3 regions of the Metabacillus sp. Hm71 genome follow, and region 3 is predicted to be linked to each of the others. Evidence: a T-box and tRNA genes for the amino acid it is inferred to sense, from the RefSeq annotation. Region 3 holds a T-box; the other regions hold tRNA genes.
What was found. A T-box is a leader RNA that pairs with one kind of tRNA and senses whether it is charged. The one in region 3 lies ahead of ACSVDH_RS20675 (valine--tRNA ligase), so its partner is inferred to be a tRNA-Val.
Positions count from the first base shown of each region.

Region 1 (5,527 bases), 2.2 Mb from region 3:
AACGGGGTAAATGAAGCGGTCTGGAAAGGCCCGTCATAGAAGGTAACAACCCTGTAGTTGAAACTTCGTTCCCTCCAGAGTGGATCCTGAGTACGGCGGGACACGTGAAATCCCGTCGGAAGCAGGGAGGACCATCTCCCAAGGCTAAATACTCCCTAGTGACCGATAGTGAACCAGTACCGTGAGGGAAAGGTGAAAAGCACCCCGGAAGGGGAGTGAAAGAGATCCTGAAACCGTGTGCCTACAAGTAGTCAAAGCCCGTTAATGGGTAATGGCGTGCCTTTTGTAGAATGAACCGGCGAGTTACGATCCCGTGCAAGGTTAAGTTGAAGAGACGGAGCCGCAGCGAAAGCGAGTCTTAAATAGGGCGAATGAGTACGTGGTCGTAGACCCGAAACCAGGTGATCTACCCATGTCCAGGGTGAAGTTCAGGTAACACTGAATGGAGGCCCGAACCCACGCACGTTGAAAAGTGCGGGGATGAGGTGTGGGTAGCGGAGAAATTCCAATCGAACTTGGAGATAGCTGGTTCTCTCCGAAATAGCTTTAGGGCTAGCCTTGAATTAAGAGTCTTGGAGGTAGAGCACTGATTGGACTAGGGGCCCCCATCGGGTTACCGAATTCAGTCAAACTCCGAATGCCAAAGACTTATGTTCAGGAGTCAGACTGCGAGTGATAAGATCCGTAGTCAAGAGGGAAACAGCCCAGACCACCAGCTAAGGTCCCAAAGTATACGTTAAGTGGAAAAGGATGTGGAGTTGCTTAGACAACCAGGATGTTGGCTTAGAAGCAGCCACCATTTAAAGAGTGCGTAATAGCTCACTGGTCGAGTGACTCTGCGCCGAAAATGTACCGGGGCTAAACGTATCACCGAAGCTGTGGACTGTTCTTTTAGAACAGTGGTAGGAGAGCGTTCTAAGGGCTGTGAAGCTAGACCGTAAGGACTAGTGGAGCGCTTAGAAGTGAGAATGCCGGTATGAGTAGCGAAAGAGGGGTGAGAATCCCCTCCACCGAATGCCTAAGGTTTCCTGAGGAAGGCTCGTCCGCTCAGGGTTAGTCGGGACCTAAGCCGAGGCCGAAAGGCGTAGGCGATGGCCAACAGGTTGAAATTCCTGTACCACCTCCTCACCGTTTGAGCAATGGGGGGACGCAGAAGGATAGGGTAAGCGCGCTGTTGGATTAGCGCGTCCAAGCAGTTAGGCTGACAACGAGGCAAATCCCGTTGTCACATAAGCTGAGCTGTGATGGCGAGGGAACTATAGTACCGAAGTTCCTGATTCCACACTGCCAAGAAAAGCCTCTAGCGAGGTGTGAGGTGCCCGTACCGCAAACCGACACAGGTAGGCGAGGAGAGAATCCTAAGGTGAGCGAGAGAACTCTCGTTAAGGAACTCGGCAAAATGACCCCGTAACTTCGGGAGAAGGGGTGCTTTTTAGGGTGAATAGCCCGGAAAAGCCGCAGTGAATAGGCCCAGGCGACTGTTTAGCAAAAACACAGGTCTCTGCGAAGCCGCAAGGCGAAGTATAGGGGCTGACGCCTGCCCGGTGCTGGAAGGTTAAGGGGAGAGGTTAGCGCAAGCGAAGCTTTGAACTGAAGCCCCAGTAAACGGCGGCCGTAACTATAACGGTCCTAAGGTAGCGAAATTCCTTGTCGGGTAAGTTCCGACCCGCACGAAAGGCGTAACGATCTGGGCACTGTCTCAACGAGAGACTCGGTGAAATTATAGTACCTGTGAAGATGCAGGTTACCCGCGACAGGACGGAAAGACCCCGTGGAGCTTTACTGTAGCCTGATATTGAATTTTGGTACAGCTTGTACAGGATAGGTAGGAGCCTGAGAAGCCGGAGCGCCAGCTTCGGTGGAGGCGTCGGTGGGATACTACCCTGGCTGTATTGAAATTCTAACCCGCGGCCCTTATCGGGCCGGGAGACAGTGTCAGGTGGGCAGTTTGACTGGGGCGGTCGCCTCCTAAAATGTAACGGAGGCGCCCAAAGGTTCCCTCAGAATGGTTGGAAATCATTCGCAGAGTGTAAAGGCACAAGGGAGCTTGACTGCGAGACCTACAAGTCGAGCAGGGACGAAAGTCGGGCTTAGTGATCCGGTGGTTCCGCATGGAAGGGCCATCGCTCAACGGATAAAAGCTACCCCGGGGATAACAGGCTTATCTCCCCCAAGAGTCCACATCGACGGGGAGGTTTGGCACCTCGATGTCGGCTCATCGCATCCTGGGGCTGTAGTCGGTCCCAAGGGTTGGGCTGTTCGCCCATTAAAGCGGTACGCGAGCTGGGTTCAGAACGTCGTGAGACAGTTCGGTCCCTATCCGTCGTGGGCGCAGGAAATTTGAGAGGAGCTGTCCTTAGTACGAGAGGACCGGGATGGACGCACCGCTGGTGTACCAGTTGTCTTGCCAAAGGCATAGCTGGGTAGCTATGTGCGGAAGGGATAAGTGCTGAAAGCATCTAAGCATGAAGCCCCCCTCAAGATGAGATTTCCCTGTTACTTTGTAACGTAAGATCCCTGAAAGATGATCAGGTTGATAGGTCAGAGGTGGAAGCGCGGTGACGTGTGGAGCTGACTGATACTAATCGATCGAGGACTTAACCTATTTAATGCGTTAAACAAAGTGAATTGAATTATACATCGTTATCTAGTTTTGAAGGAATATAGTATTCCTAATAACTTTATACAAAGTTAGAGGGTTTCGAGGAACAAACAGTTCAAGGAATCGATTGAGGAGACACCGGAGCGTACAGCCGTACGTGAGGATGTTGACGATTGAGATGACGCAGAAATGTGAAGTTCATCGGAAGCCGTAAACCATTTGTCTGGTGGCGATAGCGAAGAGGTCACACCCGTTCCCATGCCGAACACGGAAGTTAAGCTCTTCAGCGCCGATGGTAGTTGGGGGACTCCCCCTGTGAGAGTAGGACGTTGCCAGGCTTGTTGTTAATCCGCAGTAGCTCAGTGGTAGAGCTATCGGCTGTTAACCGATCGGTCGCAGGTTCGAATCCTGCCTGCGGAGCCAATGCTTCCATAGCTCAGTTGGTAGAGCACTTCCATGGTAAGGAAGAGGTCACCGGTTCGAGCCCGGTTGGAAGCTTAATATTCAAAAAAGAAAAATGCCTTAATGGCCCGTTGGTCAAGCGGTTAAGACACCGCCCTTTCACGGCGGTAACACGGGTTCGAATCCCGTACGGGTCACCATTTATTTTTATACATAATCTTGGAGGATTAGCTCAGCTGGGAGAGCACCTGCCTTACAAGCAGGGGGTCGGCGGTTCGATCCCGTCATCCTCCACCATTACGCCGGTGTAGCTCAATTGGTAGAGCAACTGACTTGTAATCAGTAGGTTGGGGGTTCAAGTCCTCTCGCCGGCACTGTTTTATAAATATGGAGGGGTAGCGAAGTGGCTAAACGCGGCGGACTGTAAATCCGCTCCTTAGGGTTCGGCAGTTCGAATCTGCCCCCCTCCACCATTTACATATAAAATGCAGATAAACGAAGGGAAAATGGAACTCCATTTCATCATTTGTTTATCTTTGATTTTGTTTAGAGAGTTTAGTGTGAATATTTCACTAAATAATGTTAATAATAAAGTATCTAATGAACTAACAAGTAAATTTCTATTGGGCTATAGCCAAGCGGTAAGGCAACGGACTTTGACTCCGTCATGCGTTGGTTCGAATCCAGCTAGCCCAGCCATTAGAGCCATTAGCTCAGTTGGTAGAGCATCTGACTTTTAATCAGAGGGTCGAAGGTTCGAGTCCTTCATGGCTCATCATTTGCGGAAGTAGTTCAGTGGTAGAACACCACCTTGCCAAGGTGGGGGTCGCGGGTTCGAATCCCGTCTTCCGCTCCATAGATTTTTATAATTGGGGCCTTAGCTCAGCTGGGAGAGCGCCTGCTTTGCACGCAGGAGGTCAGCGGTTCGATCCCGCTAGGCTCCACCAATACAATATATCAATAAAATGACACAACCATGGACGATTGTTTATGGTTTTTTTTTATTTTCTTTATTTTTAGTACAATTCACTTAAAATTAGCCCTTTCGTTTGTTACTTTTTGACTAATATGAAGATAAATCTTTCTTTTCATTTTCTATTTAAAAACAAATTAATAAAAATTCCCTACTCATCTCCAAAATTTGTTAAAATATTTTTATGTGCAATAAATGAAACCTTATGAAATGCTAATACGTATATAAAGAGACCCGCAGAGTGCGGAGGTATGTGAAAATGGAAACAATAGTAAAGAAGCGGATAAAACAGGTTAAAAAGGGCGATCAAAATGCATTTGCTGAAATCGTGGATTTGTATAAGGATAAGATCTATCAATTATGTTATCGTATGCTGGGAAACGCACATGAAGCAGAAGATATCGCACAGGAAGCCTTCATACGGGCGTATGTTAATATCCATACGTATGATATGAATAAAAAGTTTTCAACATGGTTATATCGAATCGCAACGAATCTTTCGATTGACCGTATACGGAAAAAGAAGCCGGATTATTACCTTGATGCAGAGGTTTCGGGAACAGATGGATTAACCATGTATTCTCAAATTGCTGCAGAGGCAGCTTTGCCTGAGGAAGAGCTGGAAACCATGGAGCTTCAGCAGACAATTCAAGCTGAAATTTTAAAGCTGCCCGATAAATATCGAACGGTTATTGTCTTAAAGTATATAGATGAGCTATCATTAATAGAAATAAGTGAAATCCTTGATATTCCGATAGGTACTGTTAAAACCAGGATTCACAGGGGGAGAGAAGCCCTCCGAAAGCAATTAAGGCATTTATAATGAGGTGAGAAATATGAGCTGTTCTTCTGAAATTGTGCAGCTTTTGCATAAATATTTGGATCATGAACTAACAAGTGATGAAGAAAAACAGGTGAAAGACCATCTTCATACATGCAAGGAGTGCTTTCAACATTTTCATGAACTAGAAAAAGCTATCGCACTAGTCCAAAGTACATCCCATATTGAAGCTCCTAAAGATTTCACACAAGCCGTTATGAATAGACTTCCAAAAGAAAAGCGAACTGTTTCTTGGAATCGTTGGATGAAGGGTCACCCACTATTAGCAGCGGCATCTTTATTTGTTCTTCTTATGGCAGGAAGTTTATTTTCTGCATGGAATGAAGATCAGCAATTTAGTGTCTCAAAGCACTCAGACTTAGTTGTAGAGAACAGTAAGGTCACTGTACCGAAGGGAGAAGTTATAAAAGGAGATGTCACTGTTAAAAACGGAACATTAGTGATTGAGGGTACAATTGAAGGAAATGTCACTGTCATTAATGGAGAGAAATACCTCGCATCTGCAGGCCAAGTGACCGGCGAGATAGAGGAAGTGGATCAGATGTTTGAGTGGTTATGGTACCATATAAAAAACCTCTCTCAGGATGTTGTCAGTGTTTTTGATTAAACATAAGGTCATCATTATGGTGGCCTTTTTACATTTCTATTCAAGAAATGATATAATACTATCGTTATTAGAATCCTTTATTTCAGTTTAGTTTAGTAAGGG
Region 1 covers NZ_CM200278.1:180,635-186,161, forward strand. The annotation lists rRNA gene ACSVDH_RS00985 (23S ribosomal RNA) at 1-2,605, shown strand, start outside; rRNA gene rrf (5S ribosomal RNA) at 2,825-2,940, shown strand; tRNA gene ACSVDH_RS00995 (tRNA-Asn) at 2,951-3,025, shown strand; tRNA gene ACSVDH_RS01000 (tRNA-Thr) at 3,028-3,100, shown strand; tRNA gene ACSVDH_RS01005 (tRNA-Glu) at 3,130-3,204, shown strand; tRNA gene ACSVDH_RS01010 (tRNA-Val) at 3,226-3,301, shown strand; tRNA gene ACSVDH_RS01015 (tRNA-Thr) at 3,306-3,378, shown strand; tRNA gene ACSVDH_RS01020 (tRNA-Tyr) at 3,394-3,477, shown strand; tRNA gene ACSVDH_RS01025 (tRNA-Gln) at 3,629-3,703, shown strand; tRNA gene ACSVDH_RS01030 (tRNA-Lys) at 3,707-3,779, shown strand; tRNA gene ACSVDH_RS01035 (tRNA-Gly) at 3,786-3,860, shown strand; tRNA gene ACSVDH_RS01040 (tRNA-Ala) at 3,876-3,951, shown strand; gene sigW (RNA polymerase sigma factor SigW) at 4,237-4,800, shown strand; gene ACSVDH_RS01050 (zf-HC2 domain-containing protein) at 4,814-5,425, shown strand.
Region 1: it encodes a tRNA-Val, which carries the amino acid that the T-box ahead of ACSVDH_RS20675 (valine--tRNA ligase) is inferred to sense. The anticodon was not compared.

Region 2 (5,527 bases), 260 kb from region 3:
TTATTATAGTAATAAAACATTAAATTCGACTTTTTGTAGGAATTTGTTGAAAGTTCTTTTGAAGAAAAAAAGAAGGAAATTGATTCATGAATATCCTATTGAAGGATGATCTTTGCTGGTTGAATAAATAAACAAAGCTGAATTGAAAATGTCAAAAACATAGTAAAAGGAATTCATTTATTTTTATTAAAATAACTATAAGCCTTTTTAAGGACAAACGTCAACAAATAAGCATTGCCTAAATAATGTGAGGGTTCCATTAATGGTGGCTTTACCACTTGTTAAGATCAAAATCAATATGTATAGAAAAAAACACTGCAGGAATGCAGTGTTTTTTTGATGACCCGTACGGGATTCGAACCCGTGTTACCGCCGTGAAAGGGCGGTGTCTTAACCGCTTGACCAACGGGCCATTATGTTTGTTATATGGCGGAGAAGGAGGGATTTGAACCCTCGCGCCGCTTACGCGACCTACACCCTTAGCAGGGGCGCCTCTTCAGCCACTTGAGTACTTCCCCATATGGCTCCGCAGGCAGGATTCGAACCTGCGACCGATCGGTTAACAGCCGATAGCTCTACCACTGAGCTACTGCGGAATAAAATGTATGGTGGGCCTAAATGGACTTGAACCATCGACCTCACGCTTATCAGGCGTGCGCTCTAACCAGCTGAGCTATAGGCCCACTTTCTGGAGCGGGTGAAGGGAATCGAACCCTCATCATCAGCTTGGAAGGCTGAGGTTTTACCACTAAACTACACCCGCAAGTAAAATGGGGCGGCTGATGGGAATCGAACCCACGAATGTCGGAACCACAATCCGATGCGTTAACCACTTCGCCACAGCCGCCACATAAAATATATCAACTTTTTAAAAGGTGGCTCGGGACGGAATCGAACCGCCGACACATGGATTTTCAGTCCATTGCTCTACCGACTGAGCTACCGAGCCATTTAGTTTACGGCTTCCACTAAGCTTCGAATCTCTTCGTCAGCTCCATCGCTCACATCCTCACGTATTAACATACGCTCCGGTGCTCCCTCAGTCGCTTCCTCGACCTTCTCGCTTATTGAAACCCTTTTACTCTAGATTAGGAATTTTAAAATGGCGGTCCGGACGGGACTCGAACCCGCGACCTCCTGCGTGACAGGCAGGCATTCTAACCAACTGAACTACCGGACCATTTTGGTTGCGGAGGCAGGATTTGAACCTGCGACCTTCGGGTTATGAGCCCGACGAGCTACCAGACTGCTCCACCCCGCGACGATAATATAAATTAAAGTTTATCTATGCTCTTAGATATTGCCTAATAGAGACCGTCCCGATTTCAGGATGCTGATTCAAGAAGCAGCTCAATCGGTACGCTGATGATTATTCAGTGAAGCATATTCGTTCGTGCTCCACCCCGCGACGATAATATTAAATATAATATGGAGGAGGAAGGGGGATTCGAACCCCCGCGGGCTTTGACACCCCTGTCGGTTTTCAAGACCGATCCCTTCAGCCGGACTTGGGTATTCCTCCGTAATACTTTTTTTAAAATGGTGGACCTTGTAGGACTCGAACCTACGACCGGACGGTTATGAGCCGTCTGCTCTAACCAACTGAGCTAAAGGTCCAAAATGGTAGCGGCGGAGGGAATCGAACCCACGACCTCACGGGTATGAACCGTACGCTCTAGCCAGCTGAGCTACACCGCCAAAATAGAAGTTTAAGTTGAATTTATGGTGGAGCCTAGCGGGATCGAACCGCTGACCTCCTGCGTGCAAAGCAGGCGCTCTCCCAGCTGAGCTAAGGCCCCAAAAACAATTATAAGAGATGGTCGGGAAGACAGGATTCGAACCTGCGACCCCTTGGTCCCAAACCAAGTGCTCTACCAAGCTGAGCTACTTCCCGTACTAGATATCAGAGGTATGATGTGAGAGGTCAGAGATCTTTAAGTACTGCTTCGAAGCAAAGCCTTTAATCTAACTTCTGACTTCCGATTTCTCACTTCTAGAAATGGCGCGCCCGAGAGGAGTCGAACCCCTAACCTTTTGATCCGTAGTCAAACGCTCTATCCAATTGAGCTACGGGCGCAAGTCTAACTGGTGCCGAGGACCGGAATCGAACCGGTACGGTAGTCACCTACCGCAGGATTTTAAGTCCTGTGCGTCTGCCAGTTCCGCCACCCCGGCACTTATAAAGAGCGGAAGACGGGATTCGAACCCGCGACCCCCACCTTGGCAAGGTGGTGTTCTACCACTGAACTACTTCCGCATGATTTAGATGGTGCGGGTGAAGGGACTTGAACCCCCACGTCACAAGGACACTAGATCCTAAGTCTAGCGCGTCTGCCAATTCCGCCACACCCGCACGGTGTGTAAAATGGTGAGCCATGAAGGACTCGAACCTTCGACCCTCTGATTAAAAGTCAGATGCTCTACCAACTGAGCTAATGGCTCTTGTTTCAAAACACTCATAGGTTTGACGCCCAAATTTCAGAAAGCTTATTCAAGAAGCGGCTCAATTTGTGCGCTGAAGTTAATGCTTCGCAGCTTATTCATTCGTGCTCTACCAACTGAGCTAATGGCTCTTATTTTTTTGAAACAATAAGTGGTGCCGGCGAGAGGACTTGAACCCCCAACCTACTGATTACAAGTCAGTTGCTCTACCAATTGAGCTACACCGGCGTATTTAGTATTGTGTAATATATAGTCATTCTTACCTAACAGTCACCCAAATCTCAGGAAGATTAATCAAGAAGCAGCTCGATTTGTGTGCTGAAGCACAGCTTCGAAGCTTGTTCGATCGTGCTCTACCAATTGAGCTACACCGGCAAAATGGTGGAGGATGACGGGATCGAACCGCCGACCCCCTGCTTGTAAGGCAGGTGCTCTCCCAGCTGAGCTAATCCTCCAAATCAAACATACAAAAGTGTATGCGTTTTAATATCTTGTTACTGCCTGGCAATGTCCTACTCTCACAGGGGGAAACCCCCAACTACCATCGGCGCTGAAGAGCTTAACTTCCGTGTTCGGCATGGGAACGGGTGTGACCTCTTCGCCATCATCACCAGACATTAGCGACAAGAATTATTATACTATTTCAGAAGAATATTTCAAGTGTTTTTTATAAAAACTTTATATTCCTTCAAAACTAGATAACGATTTTACAATTCAATTACTGAGCTTACGCTTTTCTACGTTGTCCAGCTACAGAAGCCAAATCCTACGGTAATTTTACTCTCTCGGGCGAAGTCAAAGTACGACTTCTGCGAGGGTCGCGCGGGTTCCCAATGGATTTTAGCGGACTTCTTCAGCTTTTCTAATAGGTTAAGTCCTCGATCGATTAGTATCAGTCAGCTCCACACGTCACCGCGCTTCCACCTCTGACCTATCAACCTGATCATCTTTCAGGGATCTTACGTTACAAAGTAACAGGGAAATCTCATCTTGAGGGGGGCTTCATGCTTAGATGCTTTCAGCACTTATCCCTTCCGCACATAGCTACCCAGCTATGCCTTTGGCAAGACAACTGGTACACCAGCGGTGCGTCCATCCCGGTCCTCTCGTACTAAGGACAGCTCCTCTCAAATTTCCTGCGCCCACGACGGATAGGGACCGAACTGTCTCACGACGTTCTGAACCCAGCTCGCGTACCGCTTTAATGGGCGAACAGCCCAACCCTTGGGACCGACTACAGCCCCAGGATGCGATGAGCCGACATCGAGGTGCCAAACCTCCCCGTCGATGTGGACTCTTGGGGGAGATAAGCCTGTTATCCCCGGGGTAGCTTTTATCCGTTGAGCGATGGCCCTTCCATGCGGAACCACCGGATCACTAAGCCCGACTTTCGTCCCTGCTCGACTTGTAGGTCTCGCAGTCAAGCTCCCTTGTGCCTTTACACTCTGCGAATGATTTCCAACCATTCTGAGGGAACCTTTGGGCGCCTCCGTTACATTTTAGGAGGCGACCGCCCCAGTCAAACTGCCCACCTGACACTGTCTCCCGGCCCGATAAGGGCCGCGGGTTAGAATTTCAATACAGCCAGGGTAGTATCCCACCGACGCCTCCACCGAAGCTGGCGCTCCGGCTTCTCAGGCTCCTACCTATCCTGTACAAGCTGTACCAAAATTCAATATCAGGCTACAGTAAAGCTCCACGGGGTCTTTCCGTCCTGTCGCGGGTAACCTGCATCTTCACAGGTACTATAATTTCACCGAGTCTCTCGTTGAGACAGTGCCCAGATCGTTACGCCTTTCGTGCGGGTCGGAACTTACCCGACAAGGAATTTCGCTACCTTAGGACCGTTATAGTTACGGCCGCCGTTTACTGGGGCTTCAGTTCAAAGCTTCGCTTGCGCTAACCTCTCCCCTTAACCTTCCAGCACCGGGCAGGCGTCAGCCCCTATACTTCGCCTTGCGGCTTCGCAGAGACCTGTGTTTTTGCTAAACAGTCGCCTGGGCCTATTCACTGCGGCTTTTCCGGGCTATTCACCCTAAAAAGCACCCCTTCTCCCGAAGTTACGGGGTCATTTTGCCGAGTTCCTTAACGAGAGTTCTCTCGCTCACCTTAGGATTCTCTCCTCGCCTACCTGTGTCGGTTTGCGGTACGGGCACCTCACACCTCGCTAGAGGCTTTTCTTGGCAGTGTGGAATCAGGAACTTCGGTACTATAGTTCCCTCGCCATCACAGCTCAGCTTATGTGACAACGGGATTTGCCTCGTTGTCAGCCTAACTGCTTGGACGCGCTAATCCAACAGCGCGCTTACCCTATCCTTCTGCGTCCCCCCATTGCTCAAACGGTGAGGAGGTGGTACAGGAATTTCAACCTGTTGGCCATCGCCTACGCCTTTCGGCCTCGGCTTAGGTCCCGACTAACCCTGAGCGGACGAGCCTTCCTCAGGAAACCTTAGGCATTCGGTGGAGGGGATTCTCACCCCTCTTTCGCTACTCATACCGGCATTCTCACTTCTAAGCGCTCCACTAGTCCTTACGGTCTAGCTTCACAGCCCTTAGAACGCTCTCCTACCACTGTTCTAAAAGAACAGTCCACAGCTTCGGTGATACGTTTAGCCCCGGTACATTTTCGGCGCAGAGTCACTCGACCAGTGAGCTATTACGCACTCTTTAAATGGTGGCTGCTTCTAAGCCAACATCCTGGTTGTCTAAGCAACTCCACATCCTTTTCCACTTAACGTATACTTTGGGACCTTAGCTGGTGGTCTGGGCTGTTTCCCTCTTGACTACGGATCTTATCACTCGCAGTCTGACTCCTGAACATAAGTCTTTGGCATTCGGAGTTTGACTGAATTCGGTAACCCGATGGGGGCCCCTAGTCCAATCAGTGCTCTACCTCCAAGACTCTTAATTCAAGGCTAGCCCTAAAGCTATTTCGGAGAGAACCAGCTATCTCCAAGTTCGATTGGAATTTCTCCGCTACCCACACCTCATCCCCGCACTTTTCAACGTGCGTGGGTTCGGGCCTCCATTCAGTGTTACCTGAACTTCACCCTGGACATGGGTAGATCACCTGGTTTCGGGTCTA
Region 2 covers NZ_CM200278.1:4,424,230-4,429,756, forward strand. The annotation lists tRNA gene ACSVDH_RS21880 (tRNA-Glu) at 341-412, opposite strand; tRNA gene ACSVDH_RS21885 (tRNA-Ser) at 428-518, opposite strand; tRNA gene ACSVDH_RS21890 (tRNA-Asn) at 522-596, opposite strand; tRNA gene ACSVDH_RS21895 (tRNA-Ile) at 607-683, opposite strand; tRNA gene ACSVDH_RS21900 (tRNA-Gly) at 690-763, opposite strand; tRNA gene ACSVDH_RS21905 (tRNA-His) at 772-847, opposite strand; tRNA gene ACSVDH_RS21910 (tRNA-Phe) at 877-949, opposite strand; tRNA gene ACSVDH_RS21915 (tRNA-Asp) at 1,104-1,180, opposite strand; tRNA gene ACSVDH_RS21920 (tRNA-Met) at 1,185-1,261, opposite strand; tRNA gene ACSVDH_RS21925 (tRNA-Ser) at 1,430-1,522, opposite strand; tRNA gene ACSVDH_RS21930 (tRNA-Ile) at 1,541-1,617, opposite strand; tRNA gene ACSVDH_RS21935 (tRNA-Met) at 1,622-1,698, opposite strand; tRNA gene ACSVDH_RS21940 (tRNA-Ala) at 1,724-1,799, opposite strand; tRNA gene ACSVDH_RS21945 (tRNA-Pro) at 1,818-1,894, opposite strand; tRNA gene ACSVDH_RS21950 (tRNA-Arg) at 2,001-2,077, opposite strand; tRNA gene ACSVDH_RS21955 (tRNA-Leu) at 2,087-2,175, opposite strand; tRNA gene ACSVDH_RS21960 (tRNA-Gly) at 2,186-2,257, opposite strand; tRNA gene ACSVDH_RS21965 (tRNA-Leu) at 2,268-2,353, opposite strand; tRNA gene ACSVDH_RS21970 (tRNA-Lys) at 2,367-2,442, opposite strand; tRNA gene ACSVDH_RS21975 (tRNA-Thr) at 2,595-2,670, opposite strand; tRNA gene ACSVDH_RS21980 (tRNA-Val) at 2,822-2,897, opposite strand; rRNA gene rrf (5S ribosomal RNA) at 2,942-3,057, opposite strand; rRNA gene ACSVDH_RS21990 (23S ribosomal RNA) at 3,309-5,527, opposite strand, start outside.
Region 2: it encodes a tRNA-Val, which carries the amino acid that the T-box ahead of ACSVDH_RS20675 (valine--tRNA ligase) is inferred to sense. The anticodon was not compared.

Region 3 (5,527 bases):
GATGTTTGTGGAATCTAGTCTGCCGCCTAGACCAGTTTCCAATAATAAAAAGTCCGGCTTGTTGTATTTTCCAAAGTAAAGAAACATCATTGTCGTGATAATTTCAAATTCTGTTGGACCGCCTAACTCTGTTTTTTCAATTTTTTCAACATAAGGCTTTACTTCATTGGCAAGCTCAATCATTTCTTGATCAGATATCGGCTGGCCATTTACACTAATCCGTTCATTAAACGTTTCGATGTATGGCGATGTAAAGCTCCCAACCTTATATTTACCTTCTACAAGCATGTGCAGCATATATGAAATAGTCGATCCCTTGCCATTTGTACCTGCAACATGTATAGTCGGAATATTCTTTTCTGGATGACCTAGTTCCGCTAAAAGCCATTCCATTCTTTTTAAACCCGGCTTTATGCCAAATTTTAAGCGTCCATGAATCCAGTTAAGGACATCGGAATATTGCGTAAACATAAAACAAACCTCCTTTTAGAAAATGATCTGAAAAACTCGGGTGAGCTAACCGCGCCACCCGAGTTCCCCCTTTTCTTATCCTTTTAATTCATTAATTCTTGCTATTACAATCTCACGTTTTTCAAGATAATCTTTTTCCTTCGCTTTCTCTTCCTCAATGACTTTTTCTGGAGCTTTCTTTAAAAATCCTTCATTTCCTAATTTTTTCTGAACGCGTTCTACTTCTTTATCAAGCTTTTCACGCTCTTTTTCTAACCGTTTAATTTCCTCTTCAATATTAATTAATCCTTCAAGAGGTAAAATTATTTCTGCACCAGTGACTACAGCTGTCATTGATTTTTCAGAAGAGGTAAAATCTGTCGCGATTGTTAATGAGCTTGTGTTGCAGAAGCGTTCAATGTATGCCCGATTGTTTTCGAGCTGAGTCATTACCTCTTCATCTTTCGCTTTAATTTGCATCTGAATTTGCTTGCTCATTGGCGTATTTACTTCAGAGCGAATATTTCGGACAGCTCGAATCACTTCGACTAAAAGCTTCATTTCATTTGATGCAGCTGTATCGGTCAGCTCGCTGTTTACAGTTGGCCAAGCCGCTACAGTAATGGACTCTCCTTCATGCGGAAGTGATTGCCAAATTTCCTCTGTAATAAATGGCATAAACGGATGTAATAATCTCATTGTGTTATCAAGGACATAACCAAGAATAGAACGTGTAGTCTTTTTCGCTGCTTCATCTTCTCCATATAATGGGAGCTTAGCCATTTCTATATACCAATCACAGAAATCATCCCAAATGAAATTGTAAAGCAATCGTCCAACCTCTCCGAACTCATACTTATCAGCAAGCTTTGTAACATTTTCGATGGTTTCATTTAATCTTGTTAAAATCCATTTATCCGCTACAGATTTTTCACCAGTTATATCAATTTCCTCATATGTTAAACCATCCATATTCATTAAAGCAAAACGAGAAGCGTTCCAGATTTTATTTGCAAAATTCCATGTGGATTCAACTTTTTCATAGCTGAAACGTAAATCCTGTCCTGGTGAGCTTCCTGTTGATAAGAAGAAACGCAGTGAATCAGCACCATATTGATCAATGACTTCCATCGGATCAACGCCATTGCCAAGTGATTTACTCATTTTACGTCCTTGCTCATCACGTACAAGTCCATGGATTAATACATCTTTAAATGGACGCTTACCAGTGAATTCCAGGCCTTGGAAAATCATTCTTGAAACCCAGAAGAAAATAATATCATAACCTGTAACAAGAGCACCTGTAGGATAGTAGCGCTTAAAATCAGCTGAATCCGTATCAGGCCATCCCATTGTTGAAAACGGCCAAAGCGCTGAACTGAACCATGTATCTAGAACATCCTTATCCTGCTCCCAATTTTCACTATCGGCCGGCGGTTCATGATTTACATATACTTCTCCGGTTTCTTTATGGTACCAAGCTGGAATCCGATGTCCCCACCATAGCTGACGTGAAATGCACCAATCACGGATATTTTCCATCCAGCGTAAGTAAGTTTTTTCAAAACGATCAGGAACAAAATTCACTTTTTCTTCAGCCTTATCCTGAAGCTTAACGGCTTCATCTGCTAAAGGCTGCATTTTAACAAACCATTGTGTGGATAAATAAGGTTCTACAACTGCACCGCTTCTTTCACTATGTCCAACAGAATGCAAATGCTCTTCAATTTTAAACAGCACACCTTGTTCTTGTAGATCTTTTACGATTTGCTTTCTGCATTCAAAACGATCTAGCCCATTGTAGCTCCCAGCATTTTTATTCATTGTACCGTCTTCATTCATAACAAGAATACGTTCCAGGTTATGACGATTACCAAGTTCAAAGTCATTAGGATCATGTGCCGGTGTAATCTTCACTGCTCCAGAACCAAATTCCATATCCACATAATCATCACCGACAATTGGAATTTCTCGGCCAACAATTGGCAAGACAACTTTTTTCCCAATTAAATGCTTATAGCGCTCATCTTCAGGATGCACAGCTACAGCAGTATCTCCCAGCATGGTTTCAGGACGTGTTGTAGCCACCTCAATTGATCCGCTGCCATCTGCTAATGGATAACGCATATGGTAGAAAGCACCTTGAACATCCTTATAAATAACCTCTATATCAGATAAAGCTGTTTTTGTTTGCGGGTCCCAGTTAATAATATATTCACCGCGGTATATTAGGCCTTTATTATAAAGAGAAACAAATACCTCTCTTACCGCTTTTGATAAACCTTCATCAAGTGTAAAGCGTTCGCGTGTATAATCTAATCCCAGGCCTATCTTAGCCCATTGCTCACGAATATGACCTGCATACTCTTCTTTCCATTTCCATGTTTCTTCAACAAATTTTTCACGACCTAAATCATAACGGGATTTGCCTTCTTCTCGAAGCTTTGCTTCAACCTTCGCTTGGGTTGCAATTCCGGCATGGTCCATTCCAGGCAACCATAGTACGTCATAACCCTGCATTCTTTTCATCCGCGTAAGAATATCTTGCAGCGTCGTATCCCACGCATGACCTAAATGAAGTTTACCTGTAACGTTTGGCGGCGGAATAACAATCGTATAAGGCTGTTTTGATTCATCACCTGTTGCTTCGAAATATTTTCCTTCTACCCAAAAGGAATAACGGTTTTTTTCAATTGTATTTGGATCATACTTTGTTGGTAATTCACGCTGTTGTTCAATCTTTCCCATCTTAATAGTTTCCTCCTTTATCTACCTGCTAAATTTCATAAGCAATATAAAAACTTATGTACAAAATAAAAACTCCTTCCATCCACTAAAAGGACGAAAGGAGAATAATTTCGCGGTACCACCTTTTTTCACAAACTAAAGCATTAGTCTATGCACTTAAAAATGATAACGGTCTGCACCGGCTTCTCCTACTCCATTCAAAGAAGCAACTCCTGGGCGACCTTCCAATGCATCTACATAAGAAATCTTTCAGCAAATGATTTCTCTCTCTGTAAAGAGATCGCAATTGTACTCTTCCCAATCAACGTTTCACCTGTTATGAAATTGATCTATTCTATATTACTAAAAAATTCTTTTTTCCGTCAATATCTTCGCCAATTTTCCGTATTTATATACGGGCACCTATCACTAGTGTTTTGCATAAGATGTTAATACGTCAATATTCCTGCAAGCAGAAGCTAAATACTTTCTCATTGTTTATGTGTTGAGAAGGATCACAGCTTAAGAATAGTTTATTTTATGGCAGATAATGGAGGAGGAGTTGTGATATGAAGCGGAGGTATAACCCTTACACCCTTCCGCCATGGGTAAGACAAATACGAGATGTCGGCATCCAAATTATTATTCCATTAACAATTTTCCAAGGTATTCGTACTGTATTCTTTCCAACATCCTTTGATGTATTATTACTAGCTCTTTTAATCTTTTTAGCTATTGCTTTTCGTTATGATTGGATATGATATCCTTGAATAACACAATATGCTAAACGCTCCTACTTTTCCACAATAAAAATGAGGCTGACACTTTGTCGCCTCATTCGTTTTTTACTCAGATGCCTCTGCTTGCATTTTCTTCTTCTCTTCTACTTCTGATATGTTCATGACGATGTATTCTATATTTTTAAAATGCCAATATGCTTTAACTAATTGTCTGTTCTTTTCCAGCTCAGATTCGGTTTTGTCTCTATTGACAAAGCTTTCAATGATACGGCATATCCGATCGGGAAAGGCAAGATAACTTAAAAATAATAGCATTTCCTCTTCTTTATACGGGTAAATTTTTTGATACGTATAAAACCAGTTTACACAATCATTACATTGGGTCGGATATGATGAGGCTGTTCGATTCATGAATAAGAGGAAGTCATCAATTGGTGCAGCATATTTAGCCTTTTCAAAGTTTGTTAGATAGCCGGTTCCTTGATCATCATATAAAAAATGGTGAGAGGATATTTTCCCATGAACTAATACAATTCTTCCTTTTTCCTTTCCCTCCATCGCTTCCGACCATTCTTGCAGCTTCTTTTTAGAGAAATCGATCGCACGGCTTACCTCAATAAAATAGGTGACAGCTTGTAGTTCAAAAGGTGATAGATATAATCTTCGCTCACATTGGTCAACATATTTTTCGTACAGAAGTTTCATCCTTTCCCAGCGCTGCGATAATGCATCATAATGTTTAGCTGCTTCTTGACCATTTAGTTGCACTTCCCTTTCAGTATGGCTATGCATTTTAGCGATTTCTTTAAATAAGTATTGATGTCGTGCATCCAGCTCATCCTCTGGTTCATTAGCCAACCAAGGCATCATATAATAATATTCCTTGTTATTTTGAGTAATGAACTGCTGTTGTCTATTCTTTACAATTGGAACATAACTTTTATAACCTTGTTGGCTTAAGATTTTAAAAGAATCAACAAAAGCAGGATTGAATTGTTTTGGAAGCTTTTTCAAAACATATGTCCCTGTATCTGTATATACCTTTATTGTTTTACGGCTTATATCTTCTATATATTCAGCACGAATATCATAATTCATTAAAAGCGGCCTTAGTTCTTGAACTTGTATAGCCAATGATTGACACCTCAAATCCTCTAATGAGAAATTGAAAAAAACAGCTGAGGTAAATGTAGCCCCATGCTGTTTCTTCAAGTATTTTACAGGATCCCTTAATTCCTAACTTTAGTTGCAATTCAATTAGGGATCAATACAAGGAATAGATCTAAATCACTTACGATTATTTACTTGTTGAATAGGCAGGGATGTAAAGAATTTGTCCTTCATAAACATCTTGATCCGCATGAAAATCATTAACTCTCATAAGCTGTTGAACAGTAATATCATATCGTTCACAGATCAGATCTATTGTATCTCCCTGCTGAACAATACACATTTTCACTCGTGAGAAATCCTCATCATCTTCGCGGGCAAAAAGACTTGTTAAATAATGTGCATCCTTTGGATTGCTTTCTTCTTCTCTTTTTTCTTCAGCTTCCTCTTGAATTTCTTCGTTTTCAACATTTTCTGTTTTAGAGAACAAGGAATATTGA
Region 3 covers NZ_CM200278.1:4,161,428-4,166,954, forward strand. The annotation lists gene ACSVDH_RS20670 (bifunctional folylpolyglutamate synthase/dihydrofolate synthase) at 1-471, opposite strand, end outside; gene ACSVDH_RS20675 (valine--tRNA ligase) at 547-3,198, opposite strand; T-box leader at 3,285-3,512, opposite strand; gene ACSVDH_RS20680 (YszA family small membrane protein) at 3,747-3,938, shown strand; gene ysxE (spore coat protein YsxE) at 4,023-5,051, opposite strand; gene spoVID (stage VI sporulation protein D) at 5,215-5,527, opposite strand, start outside.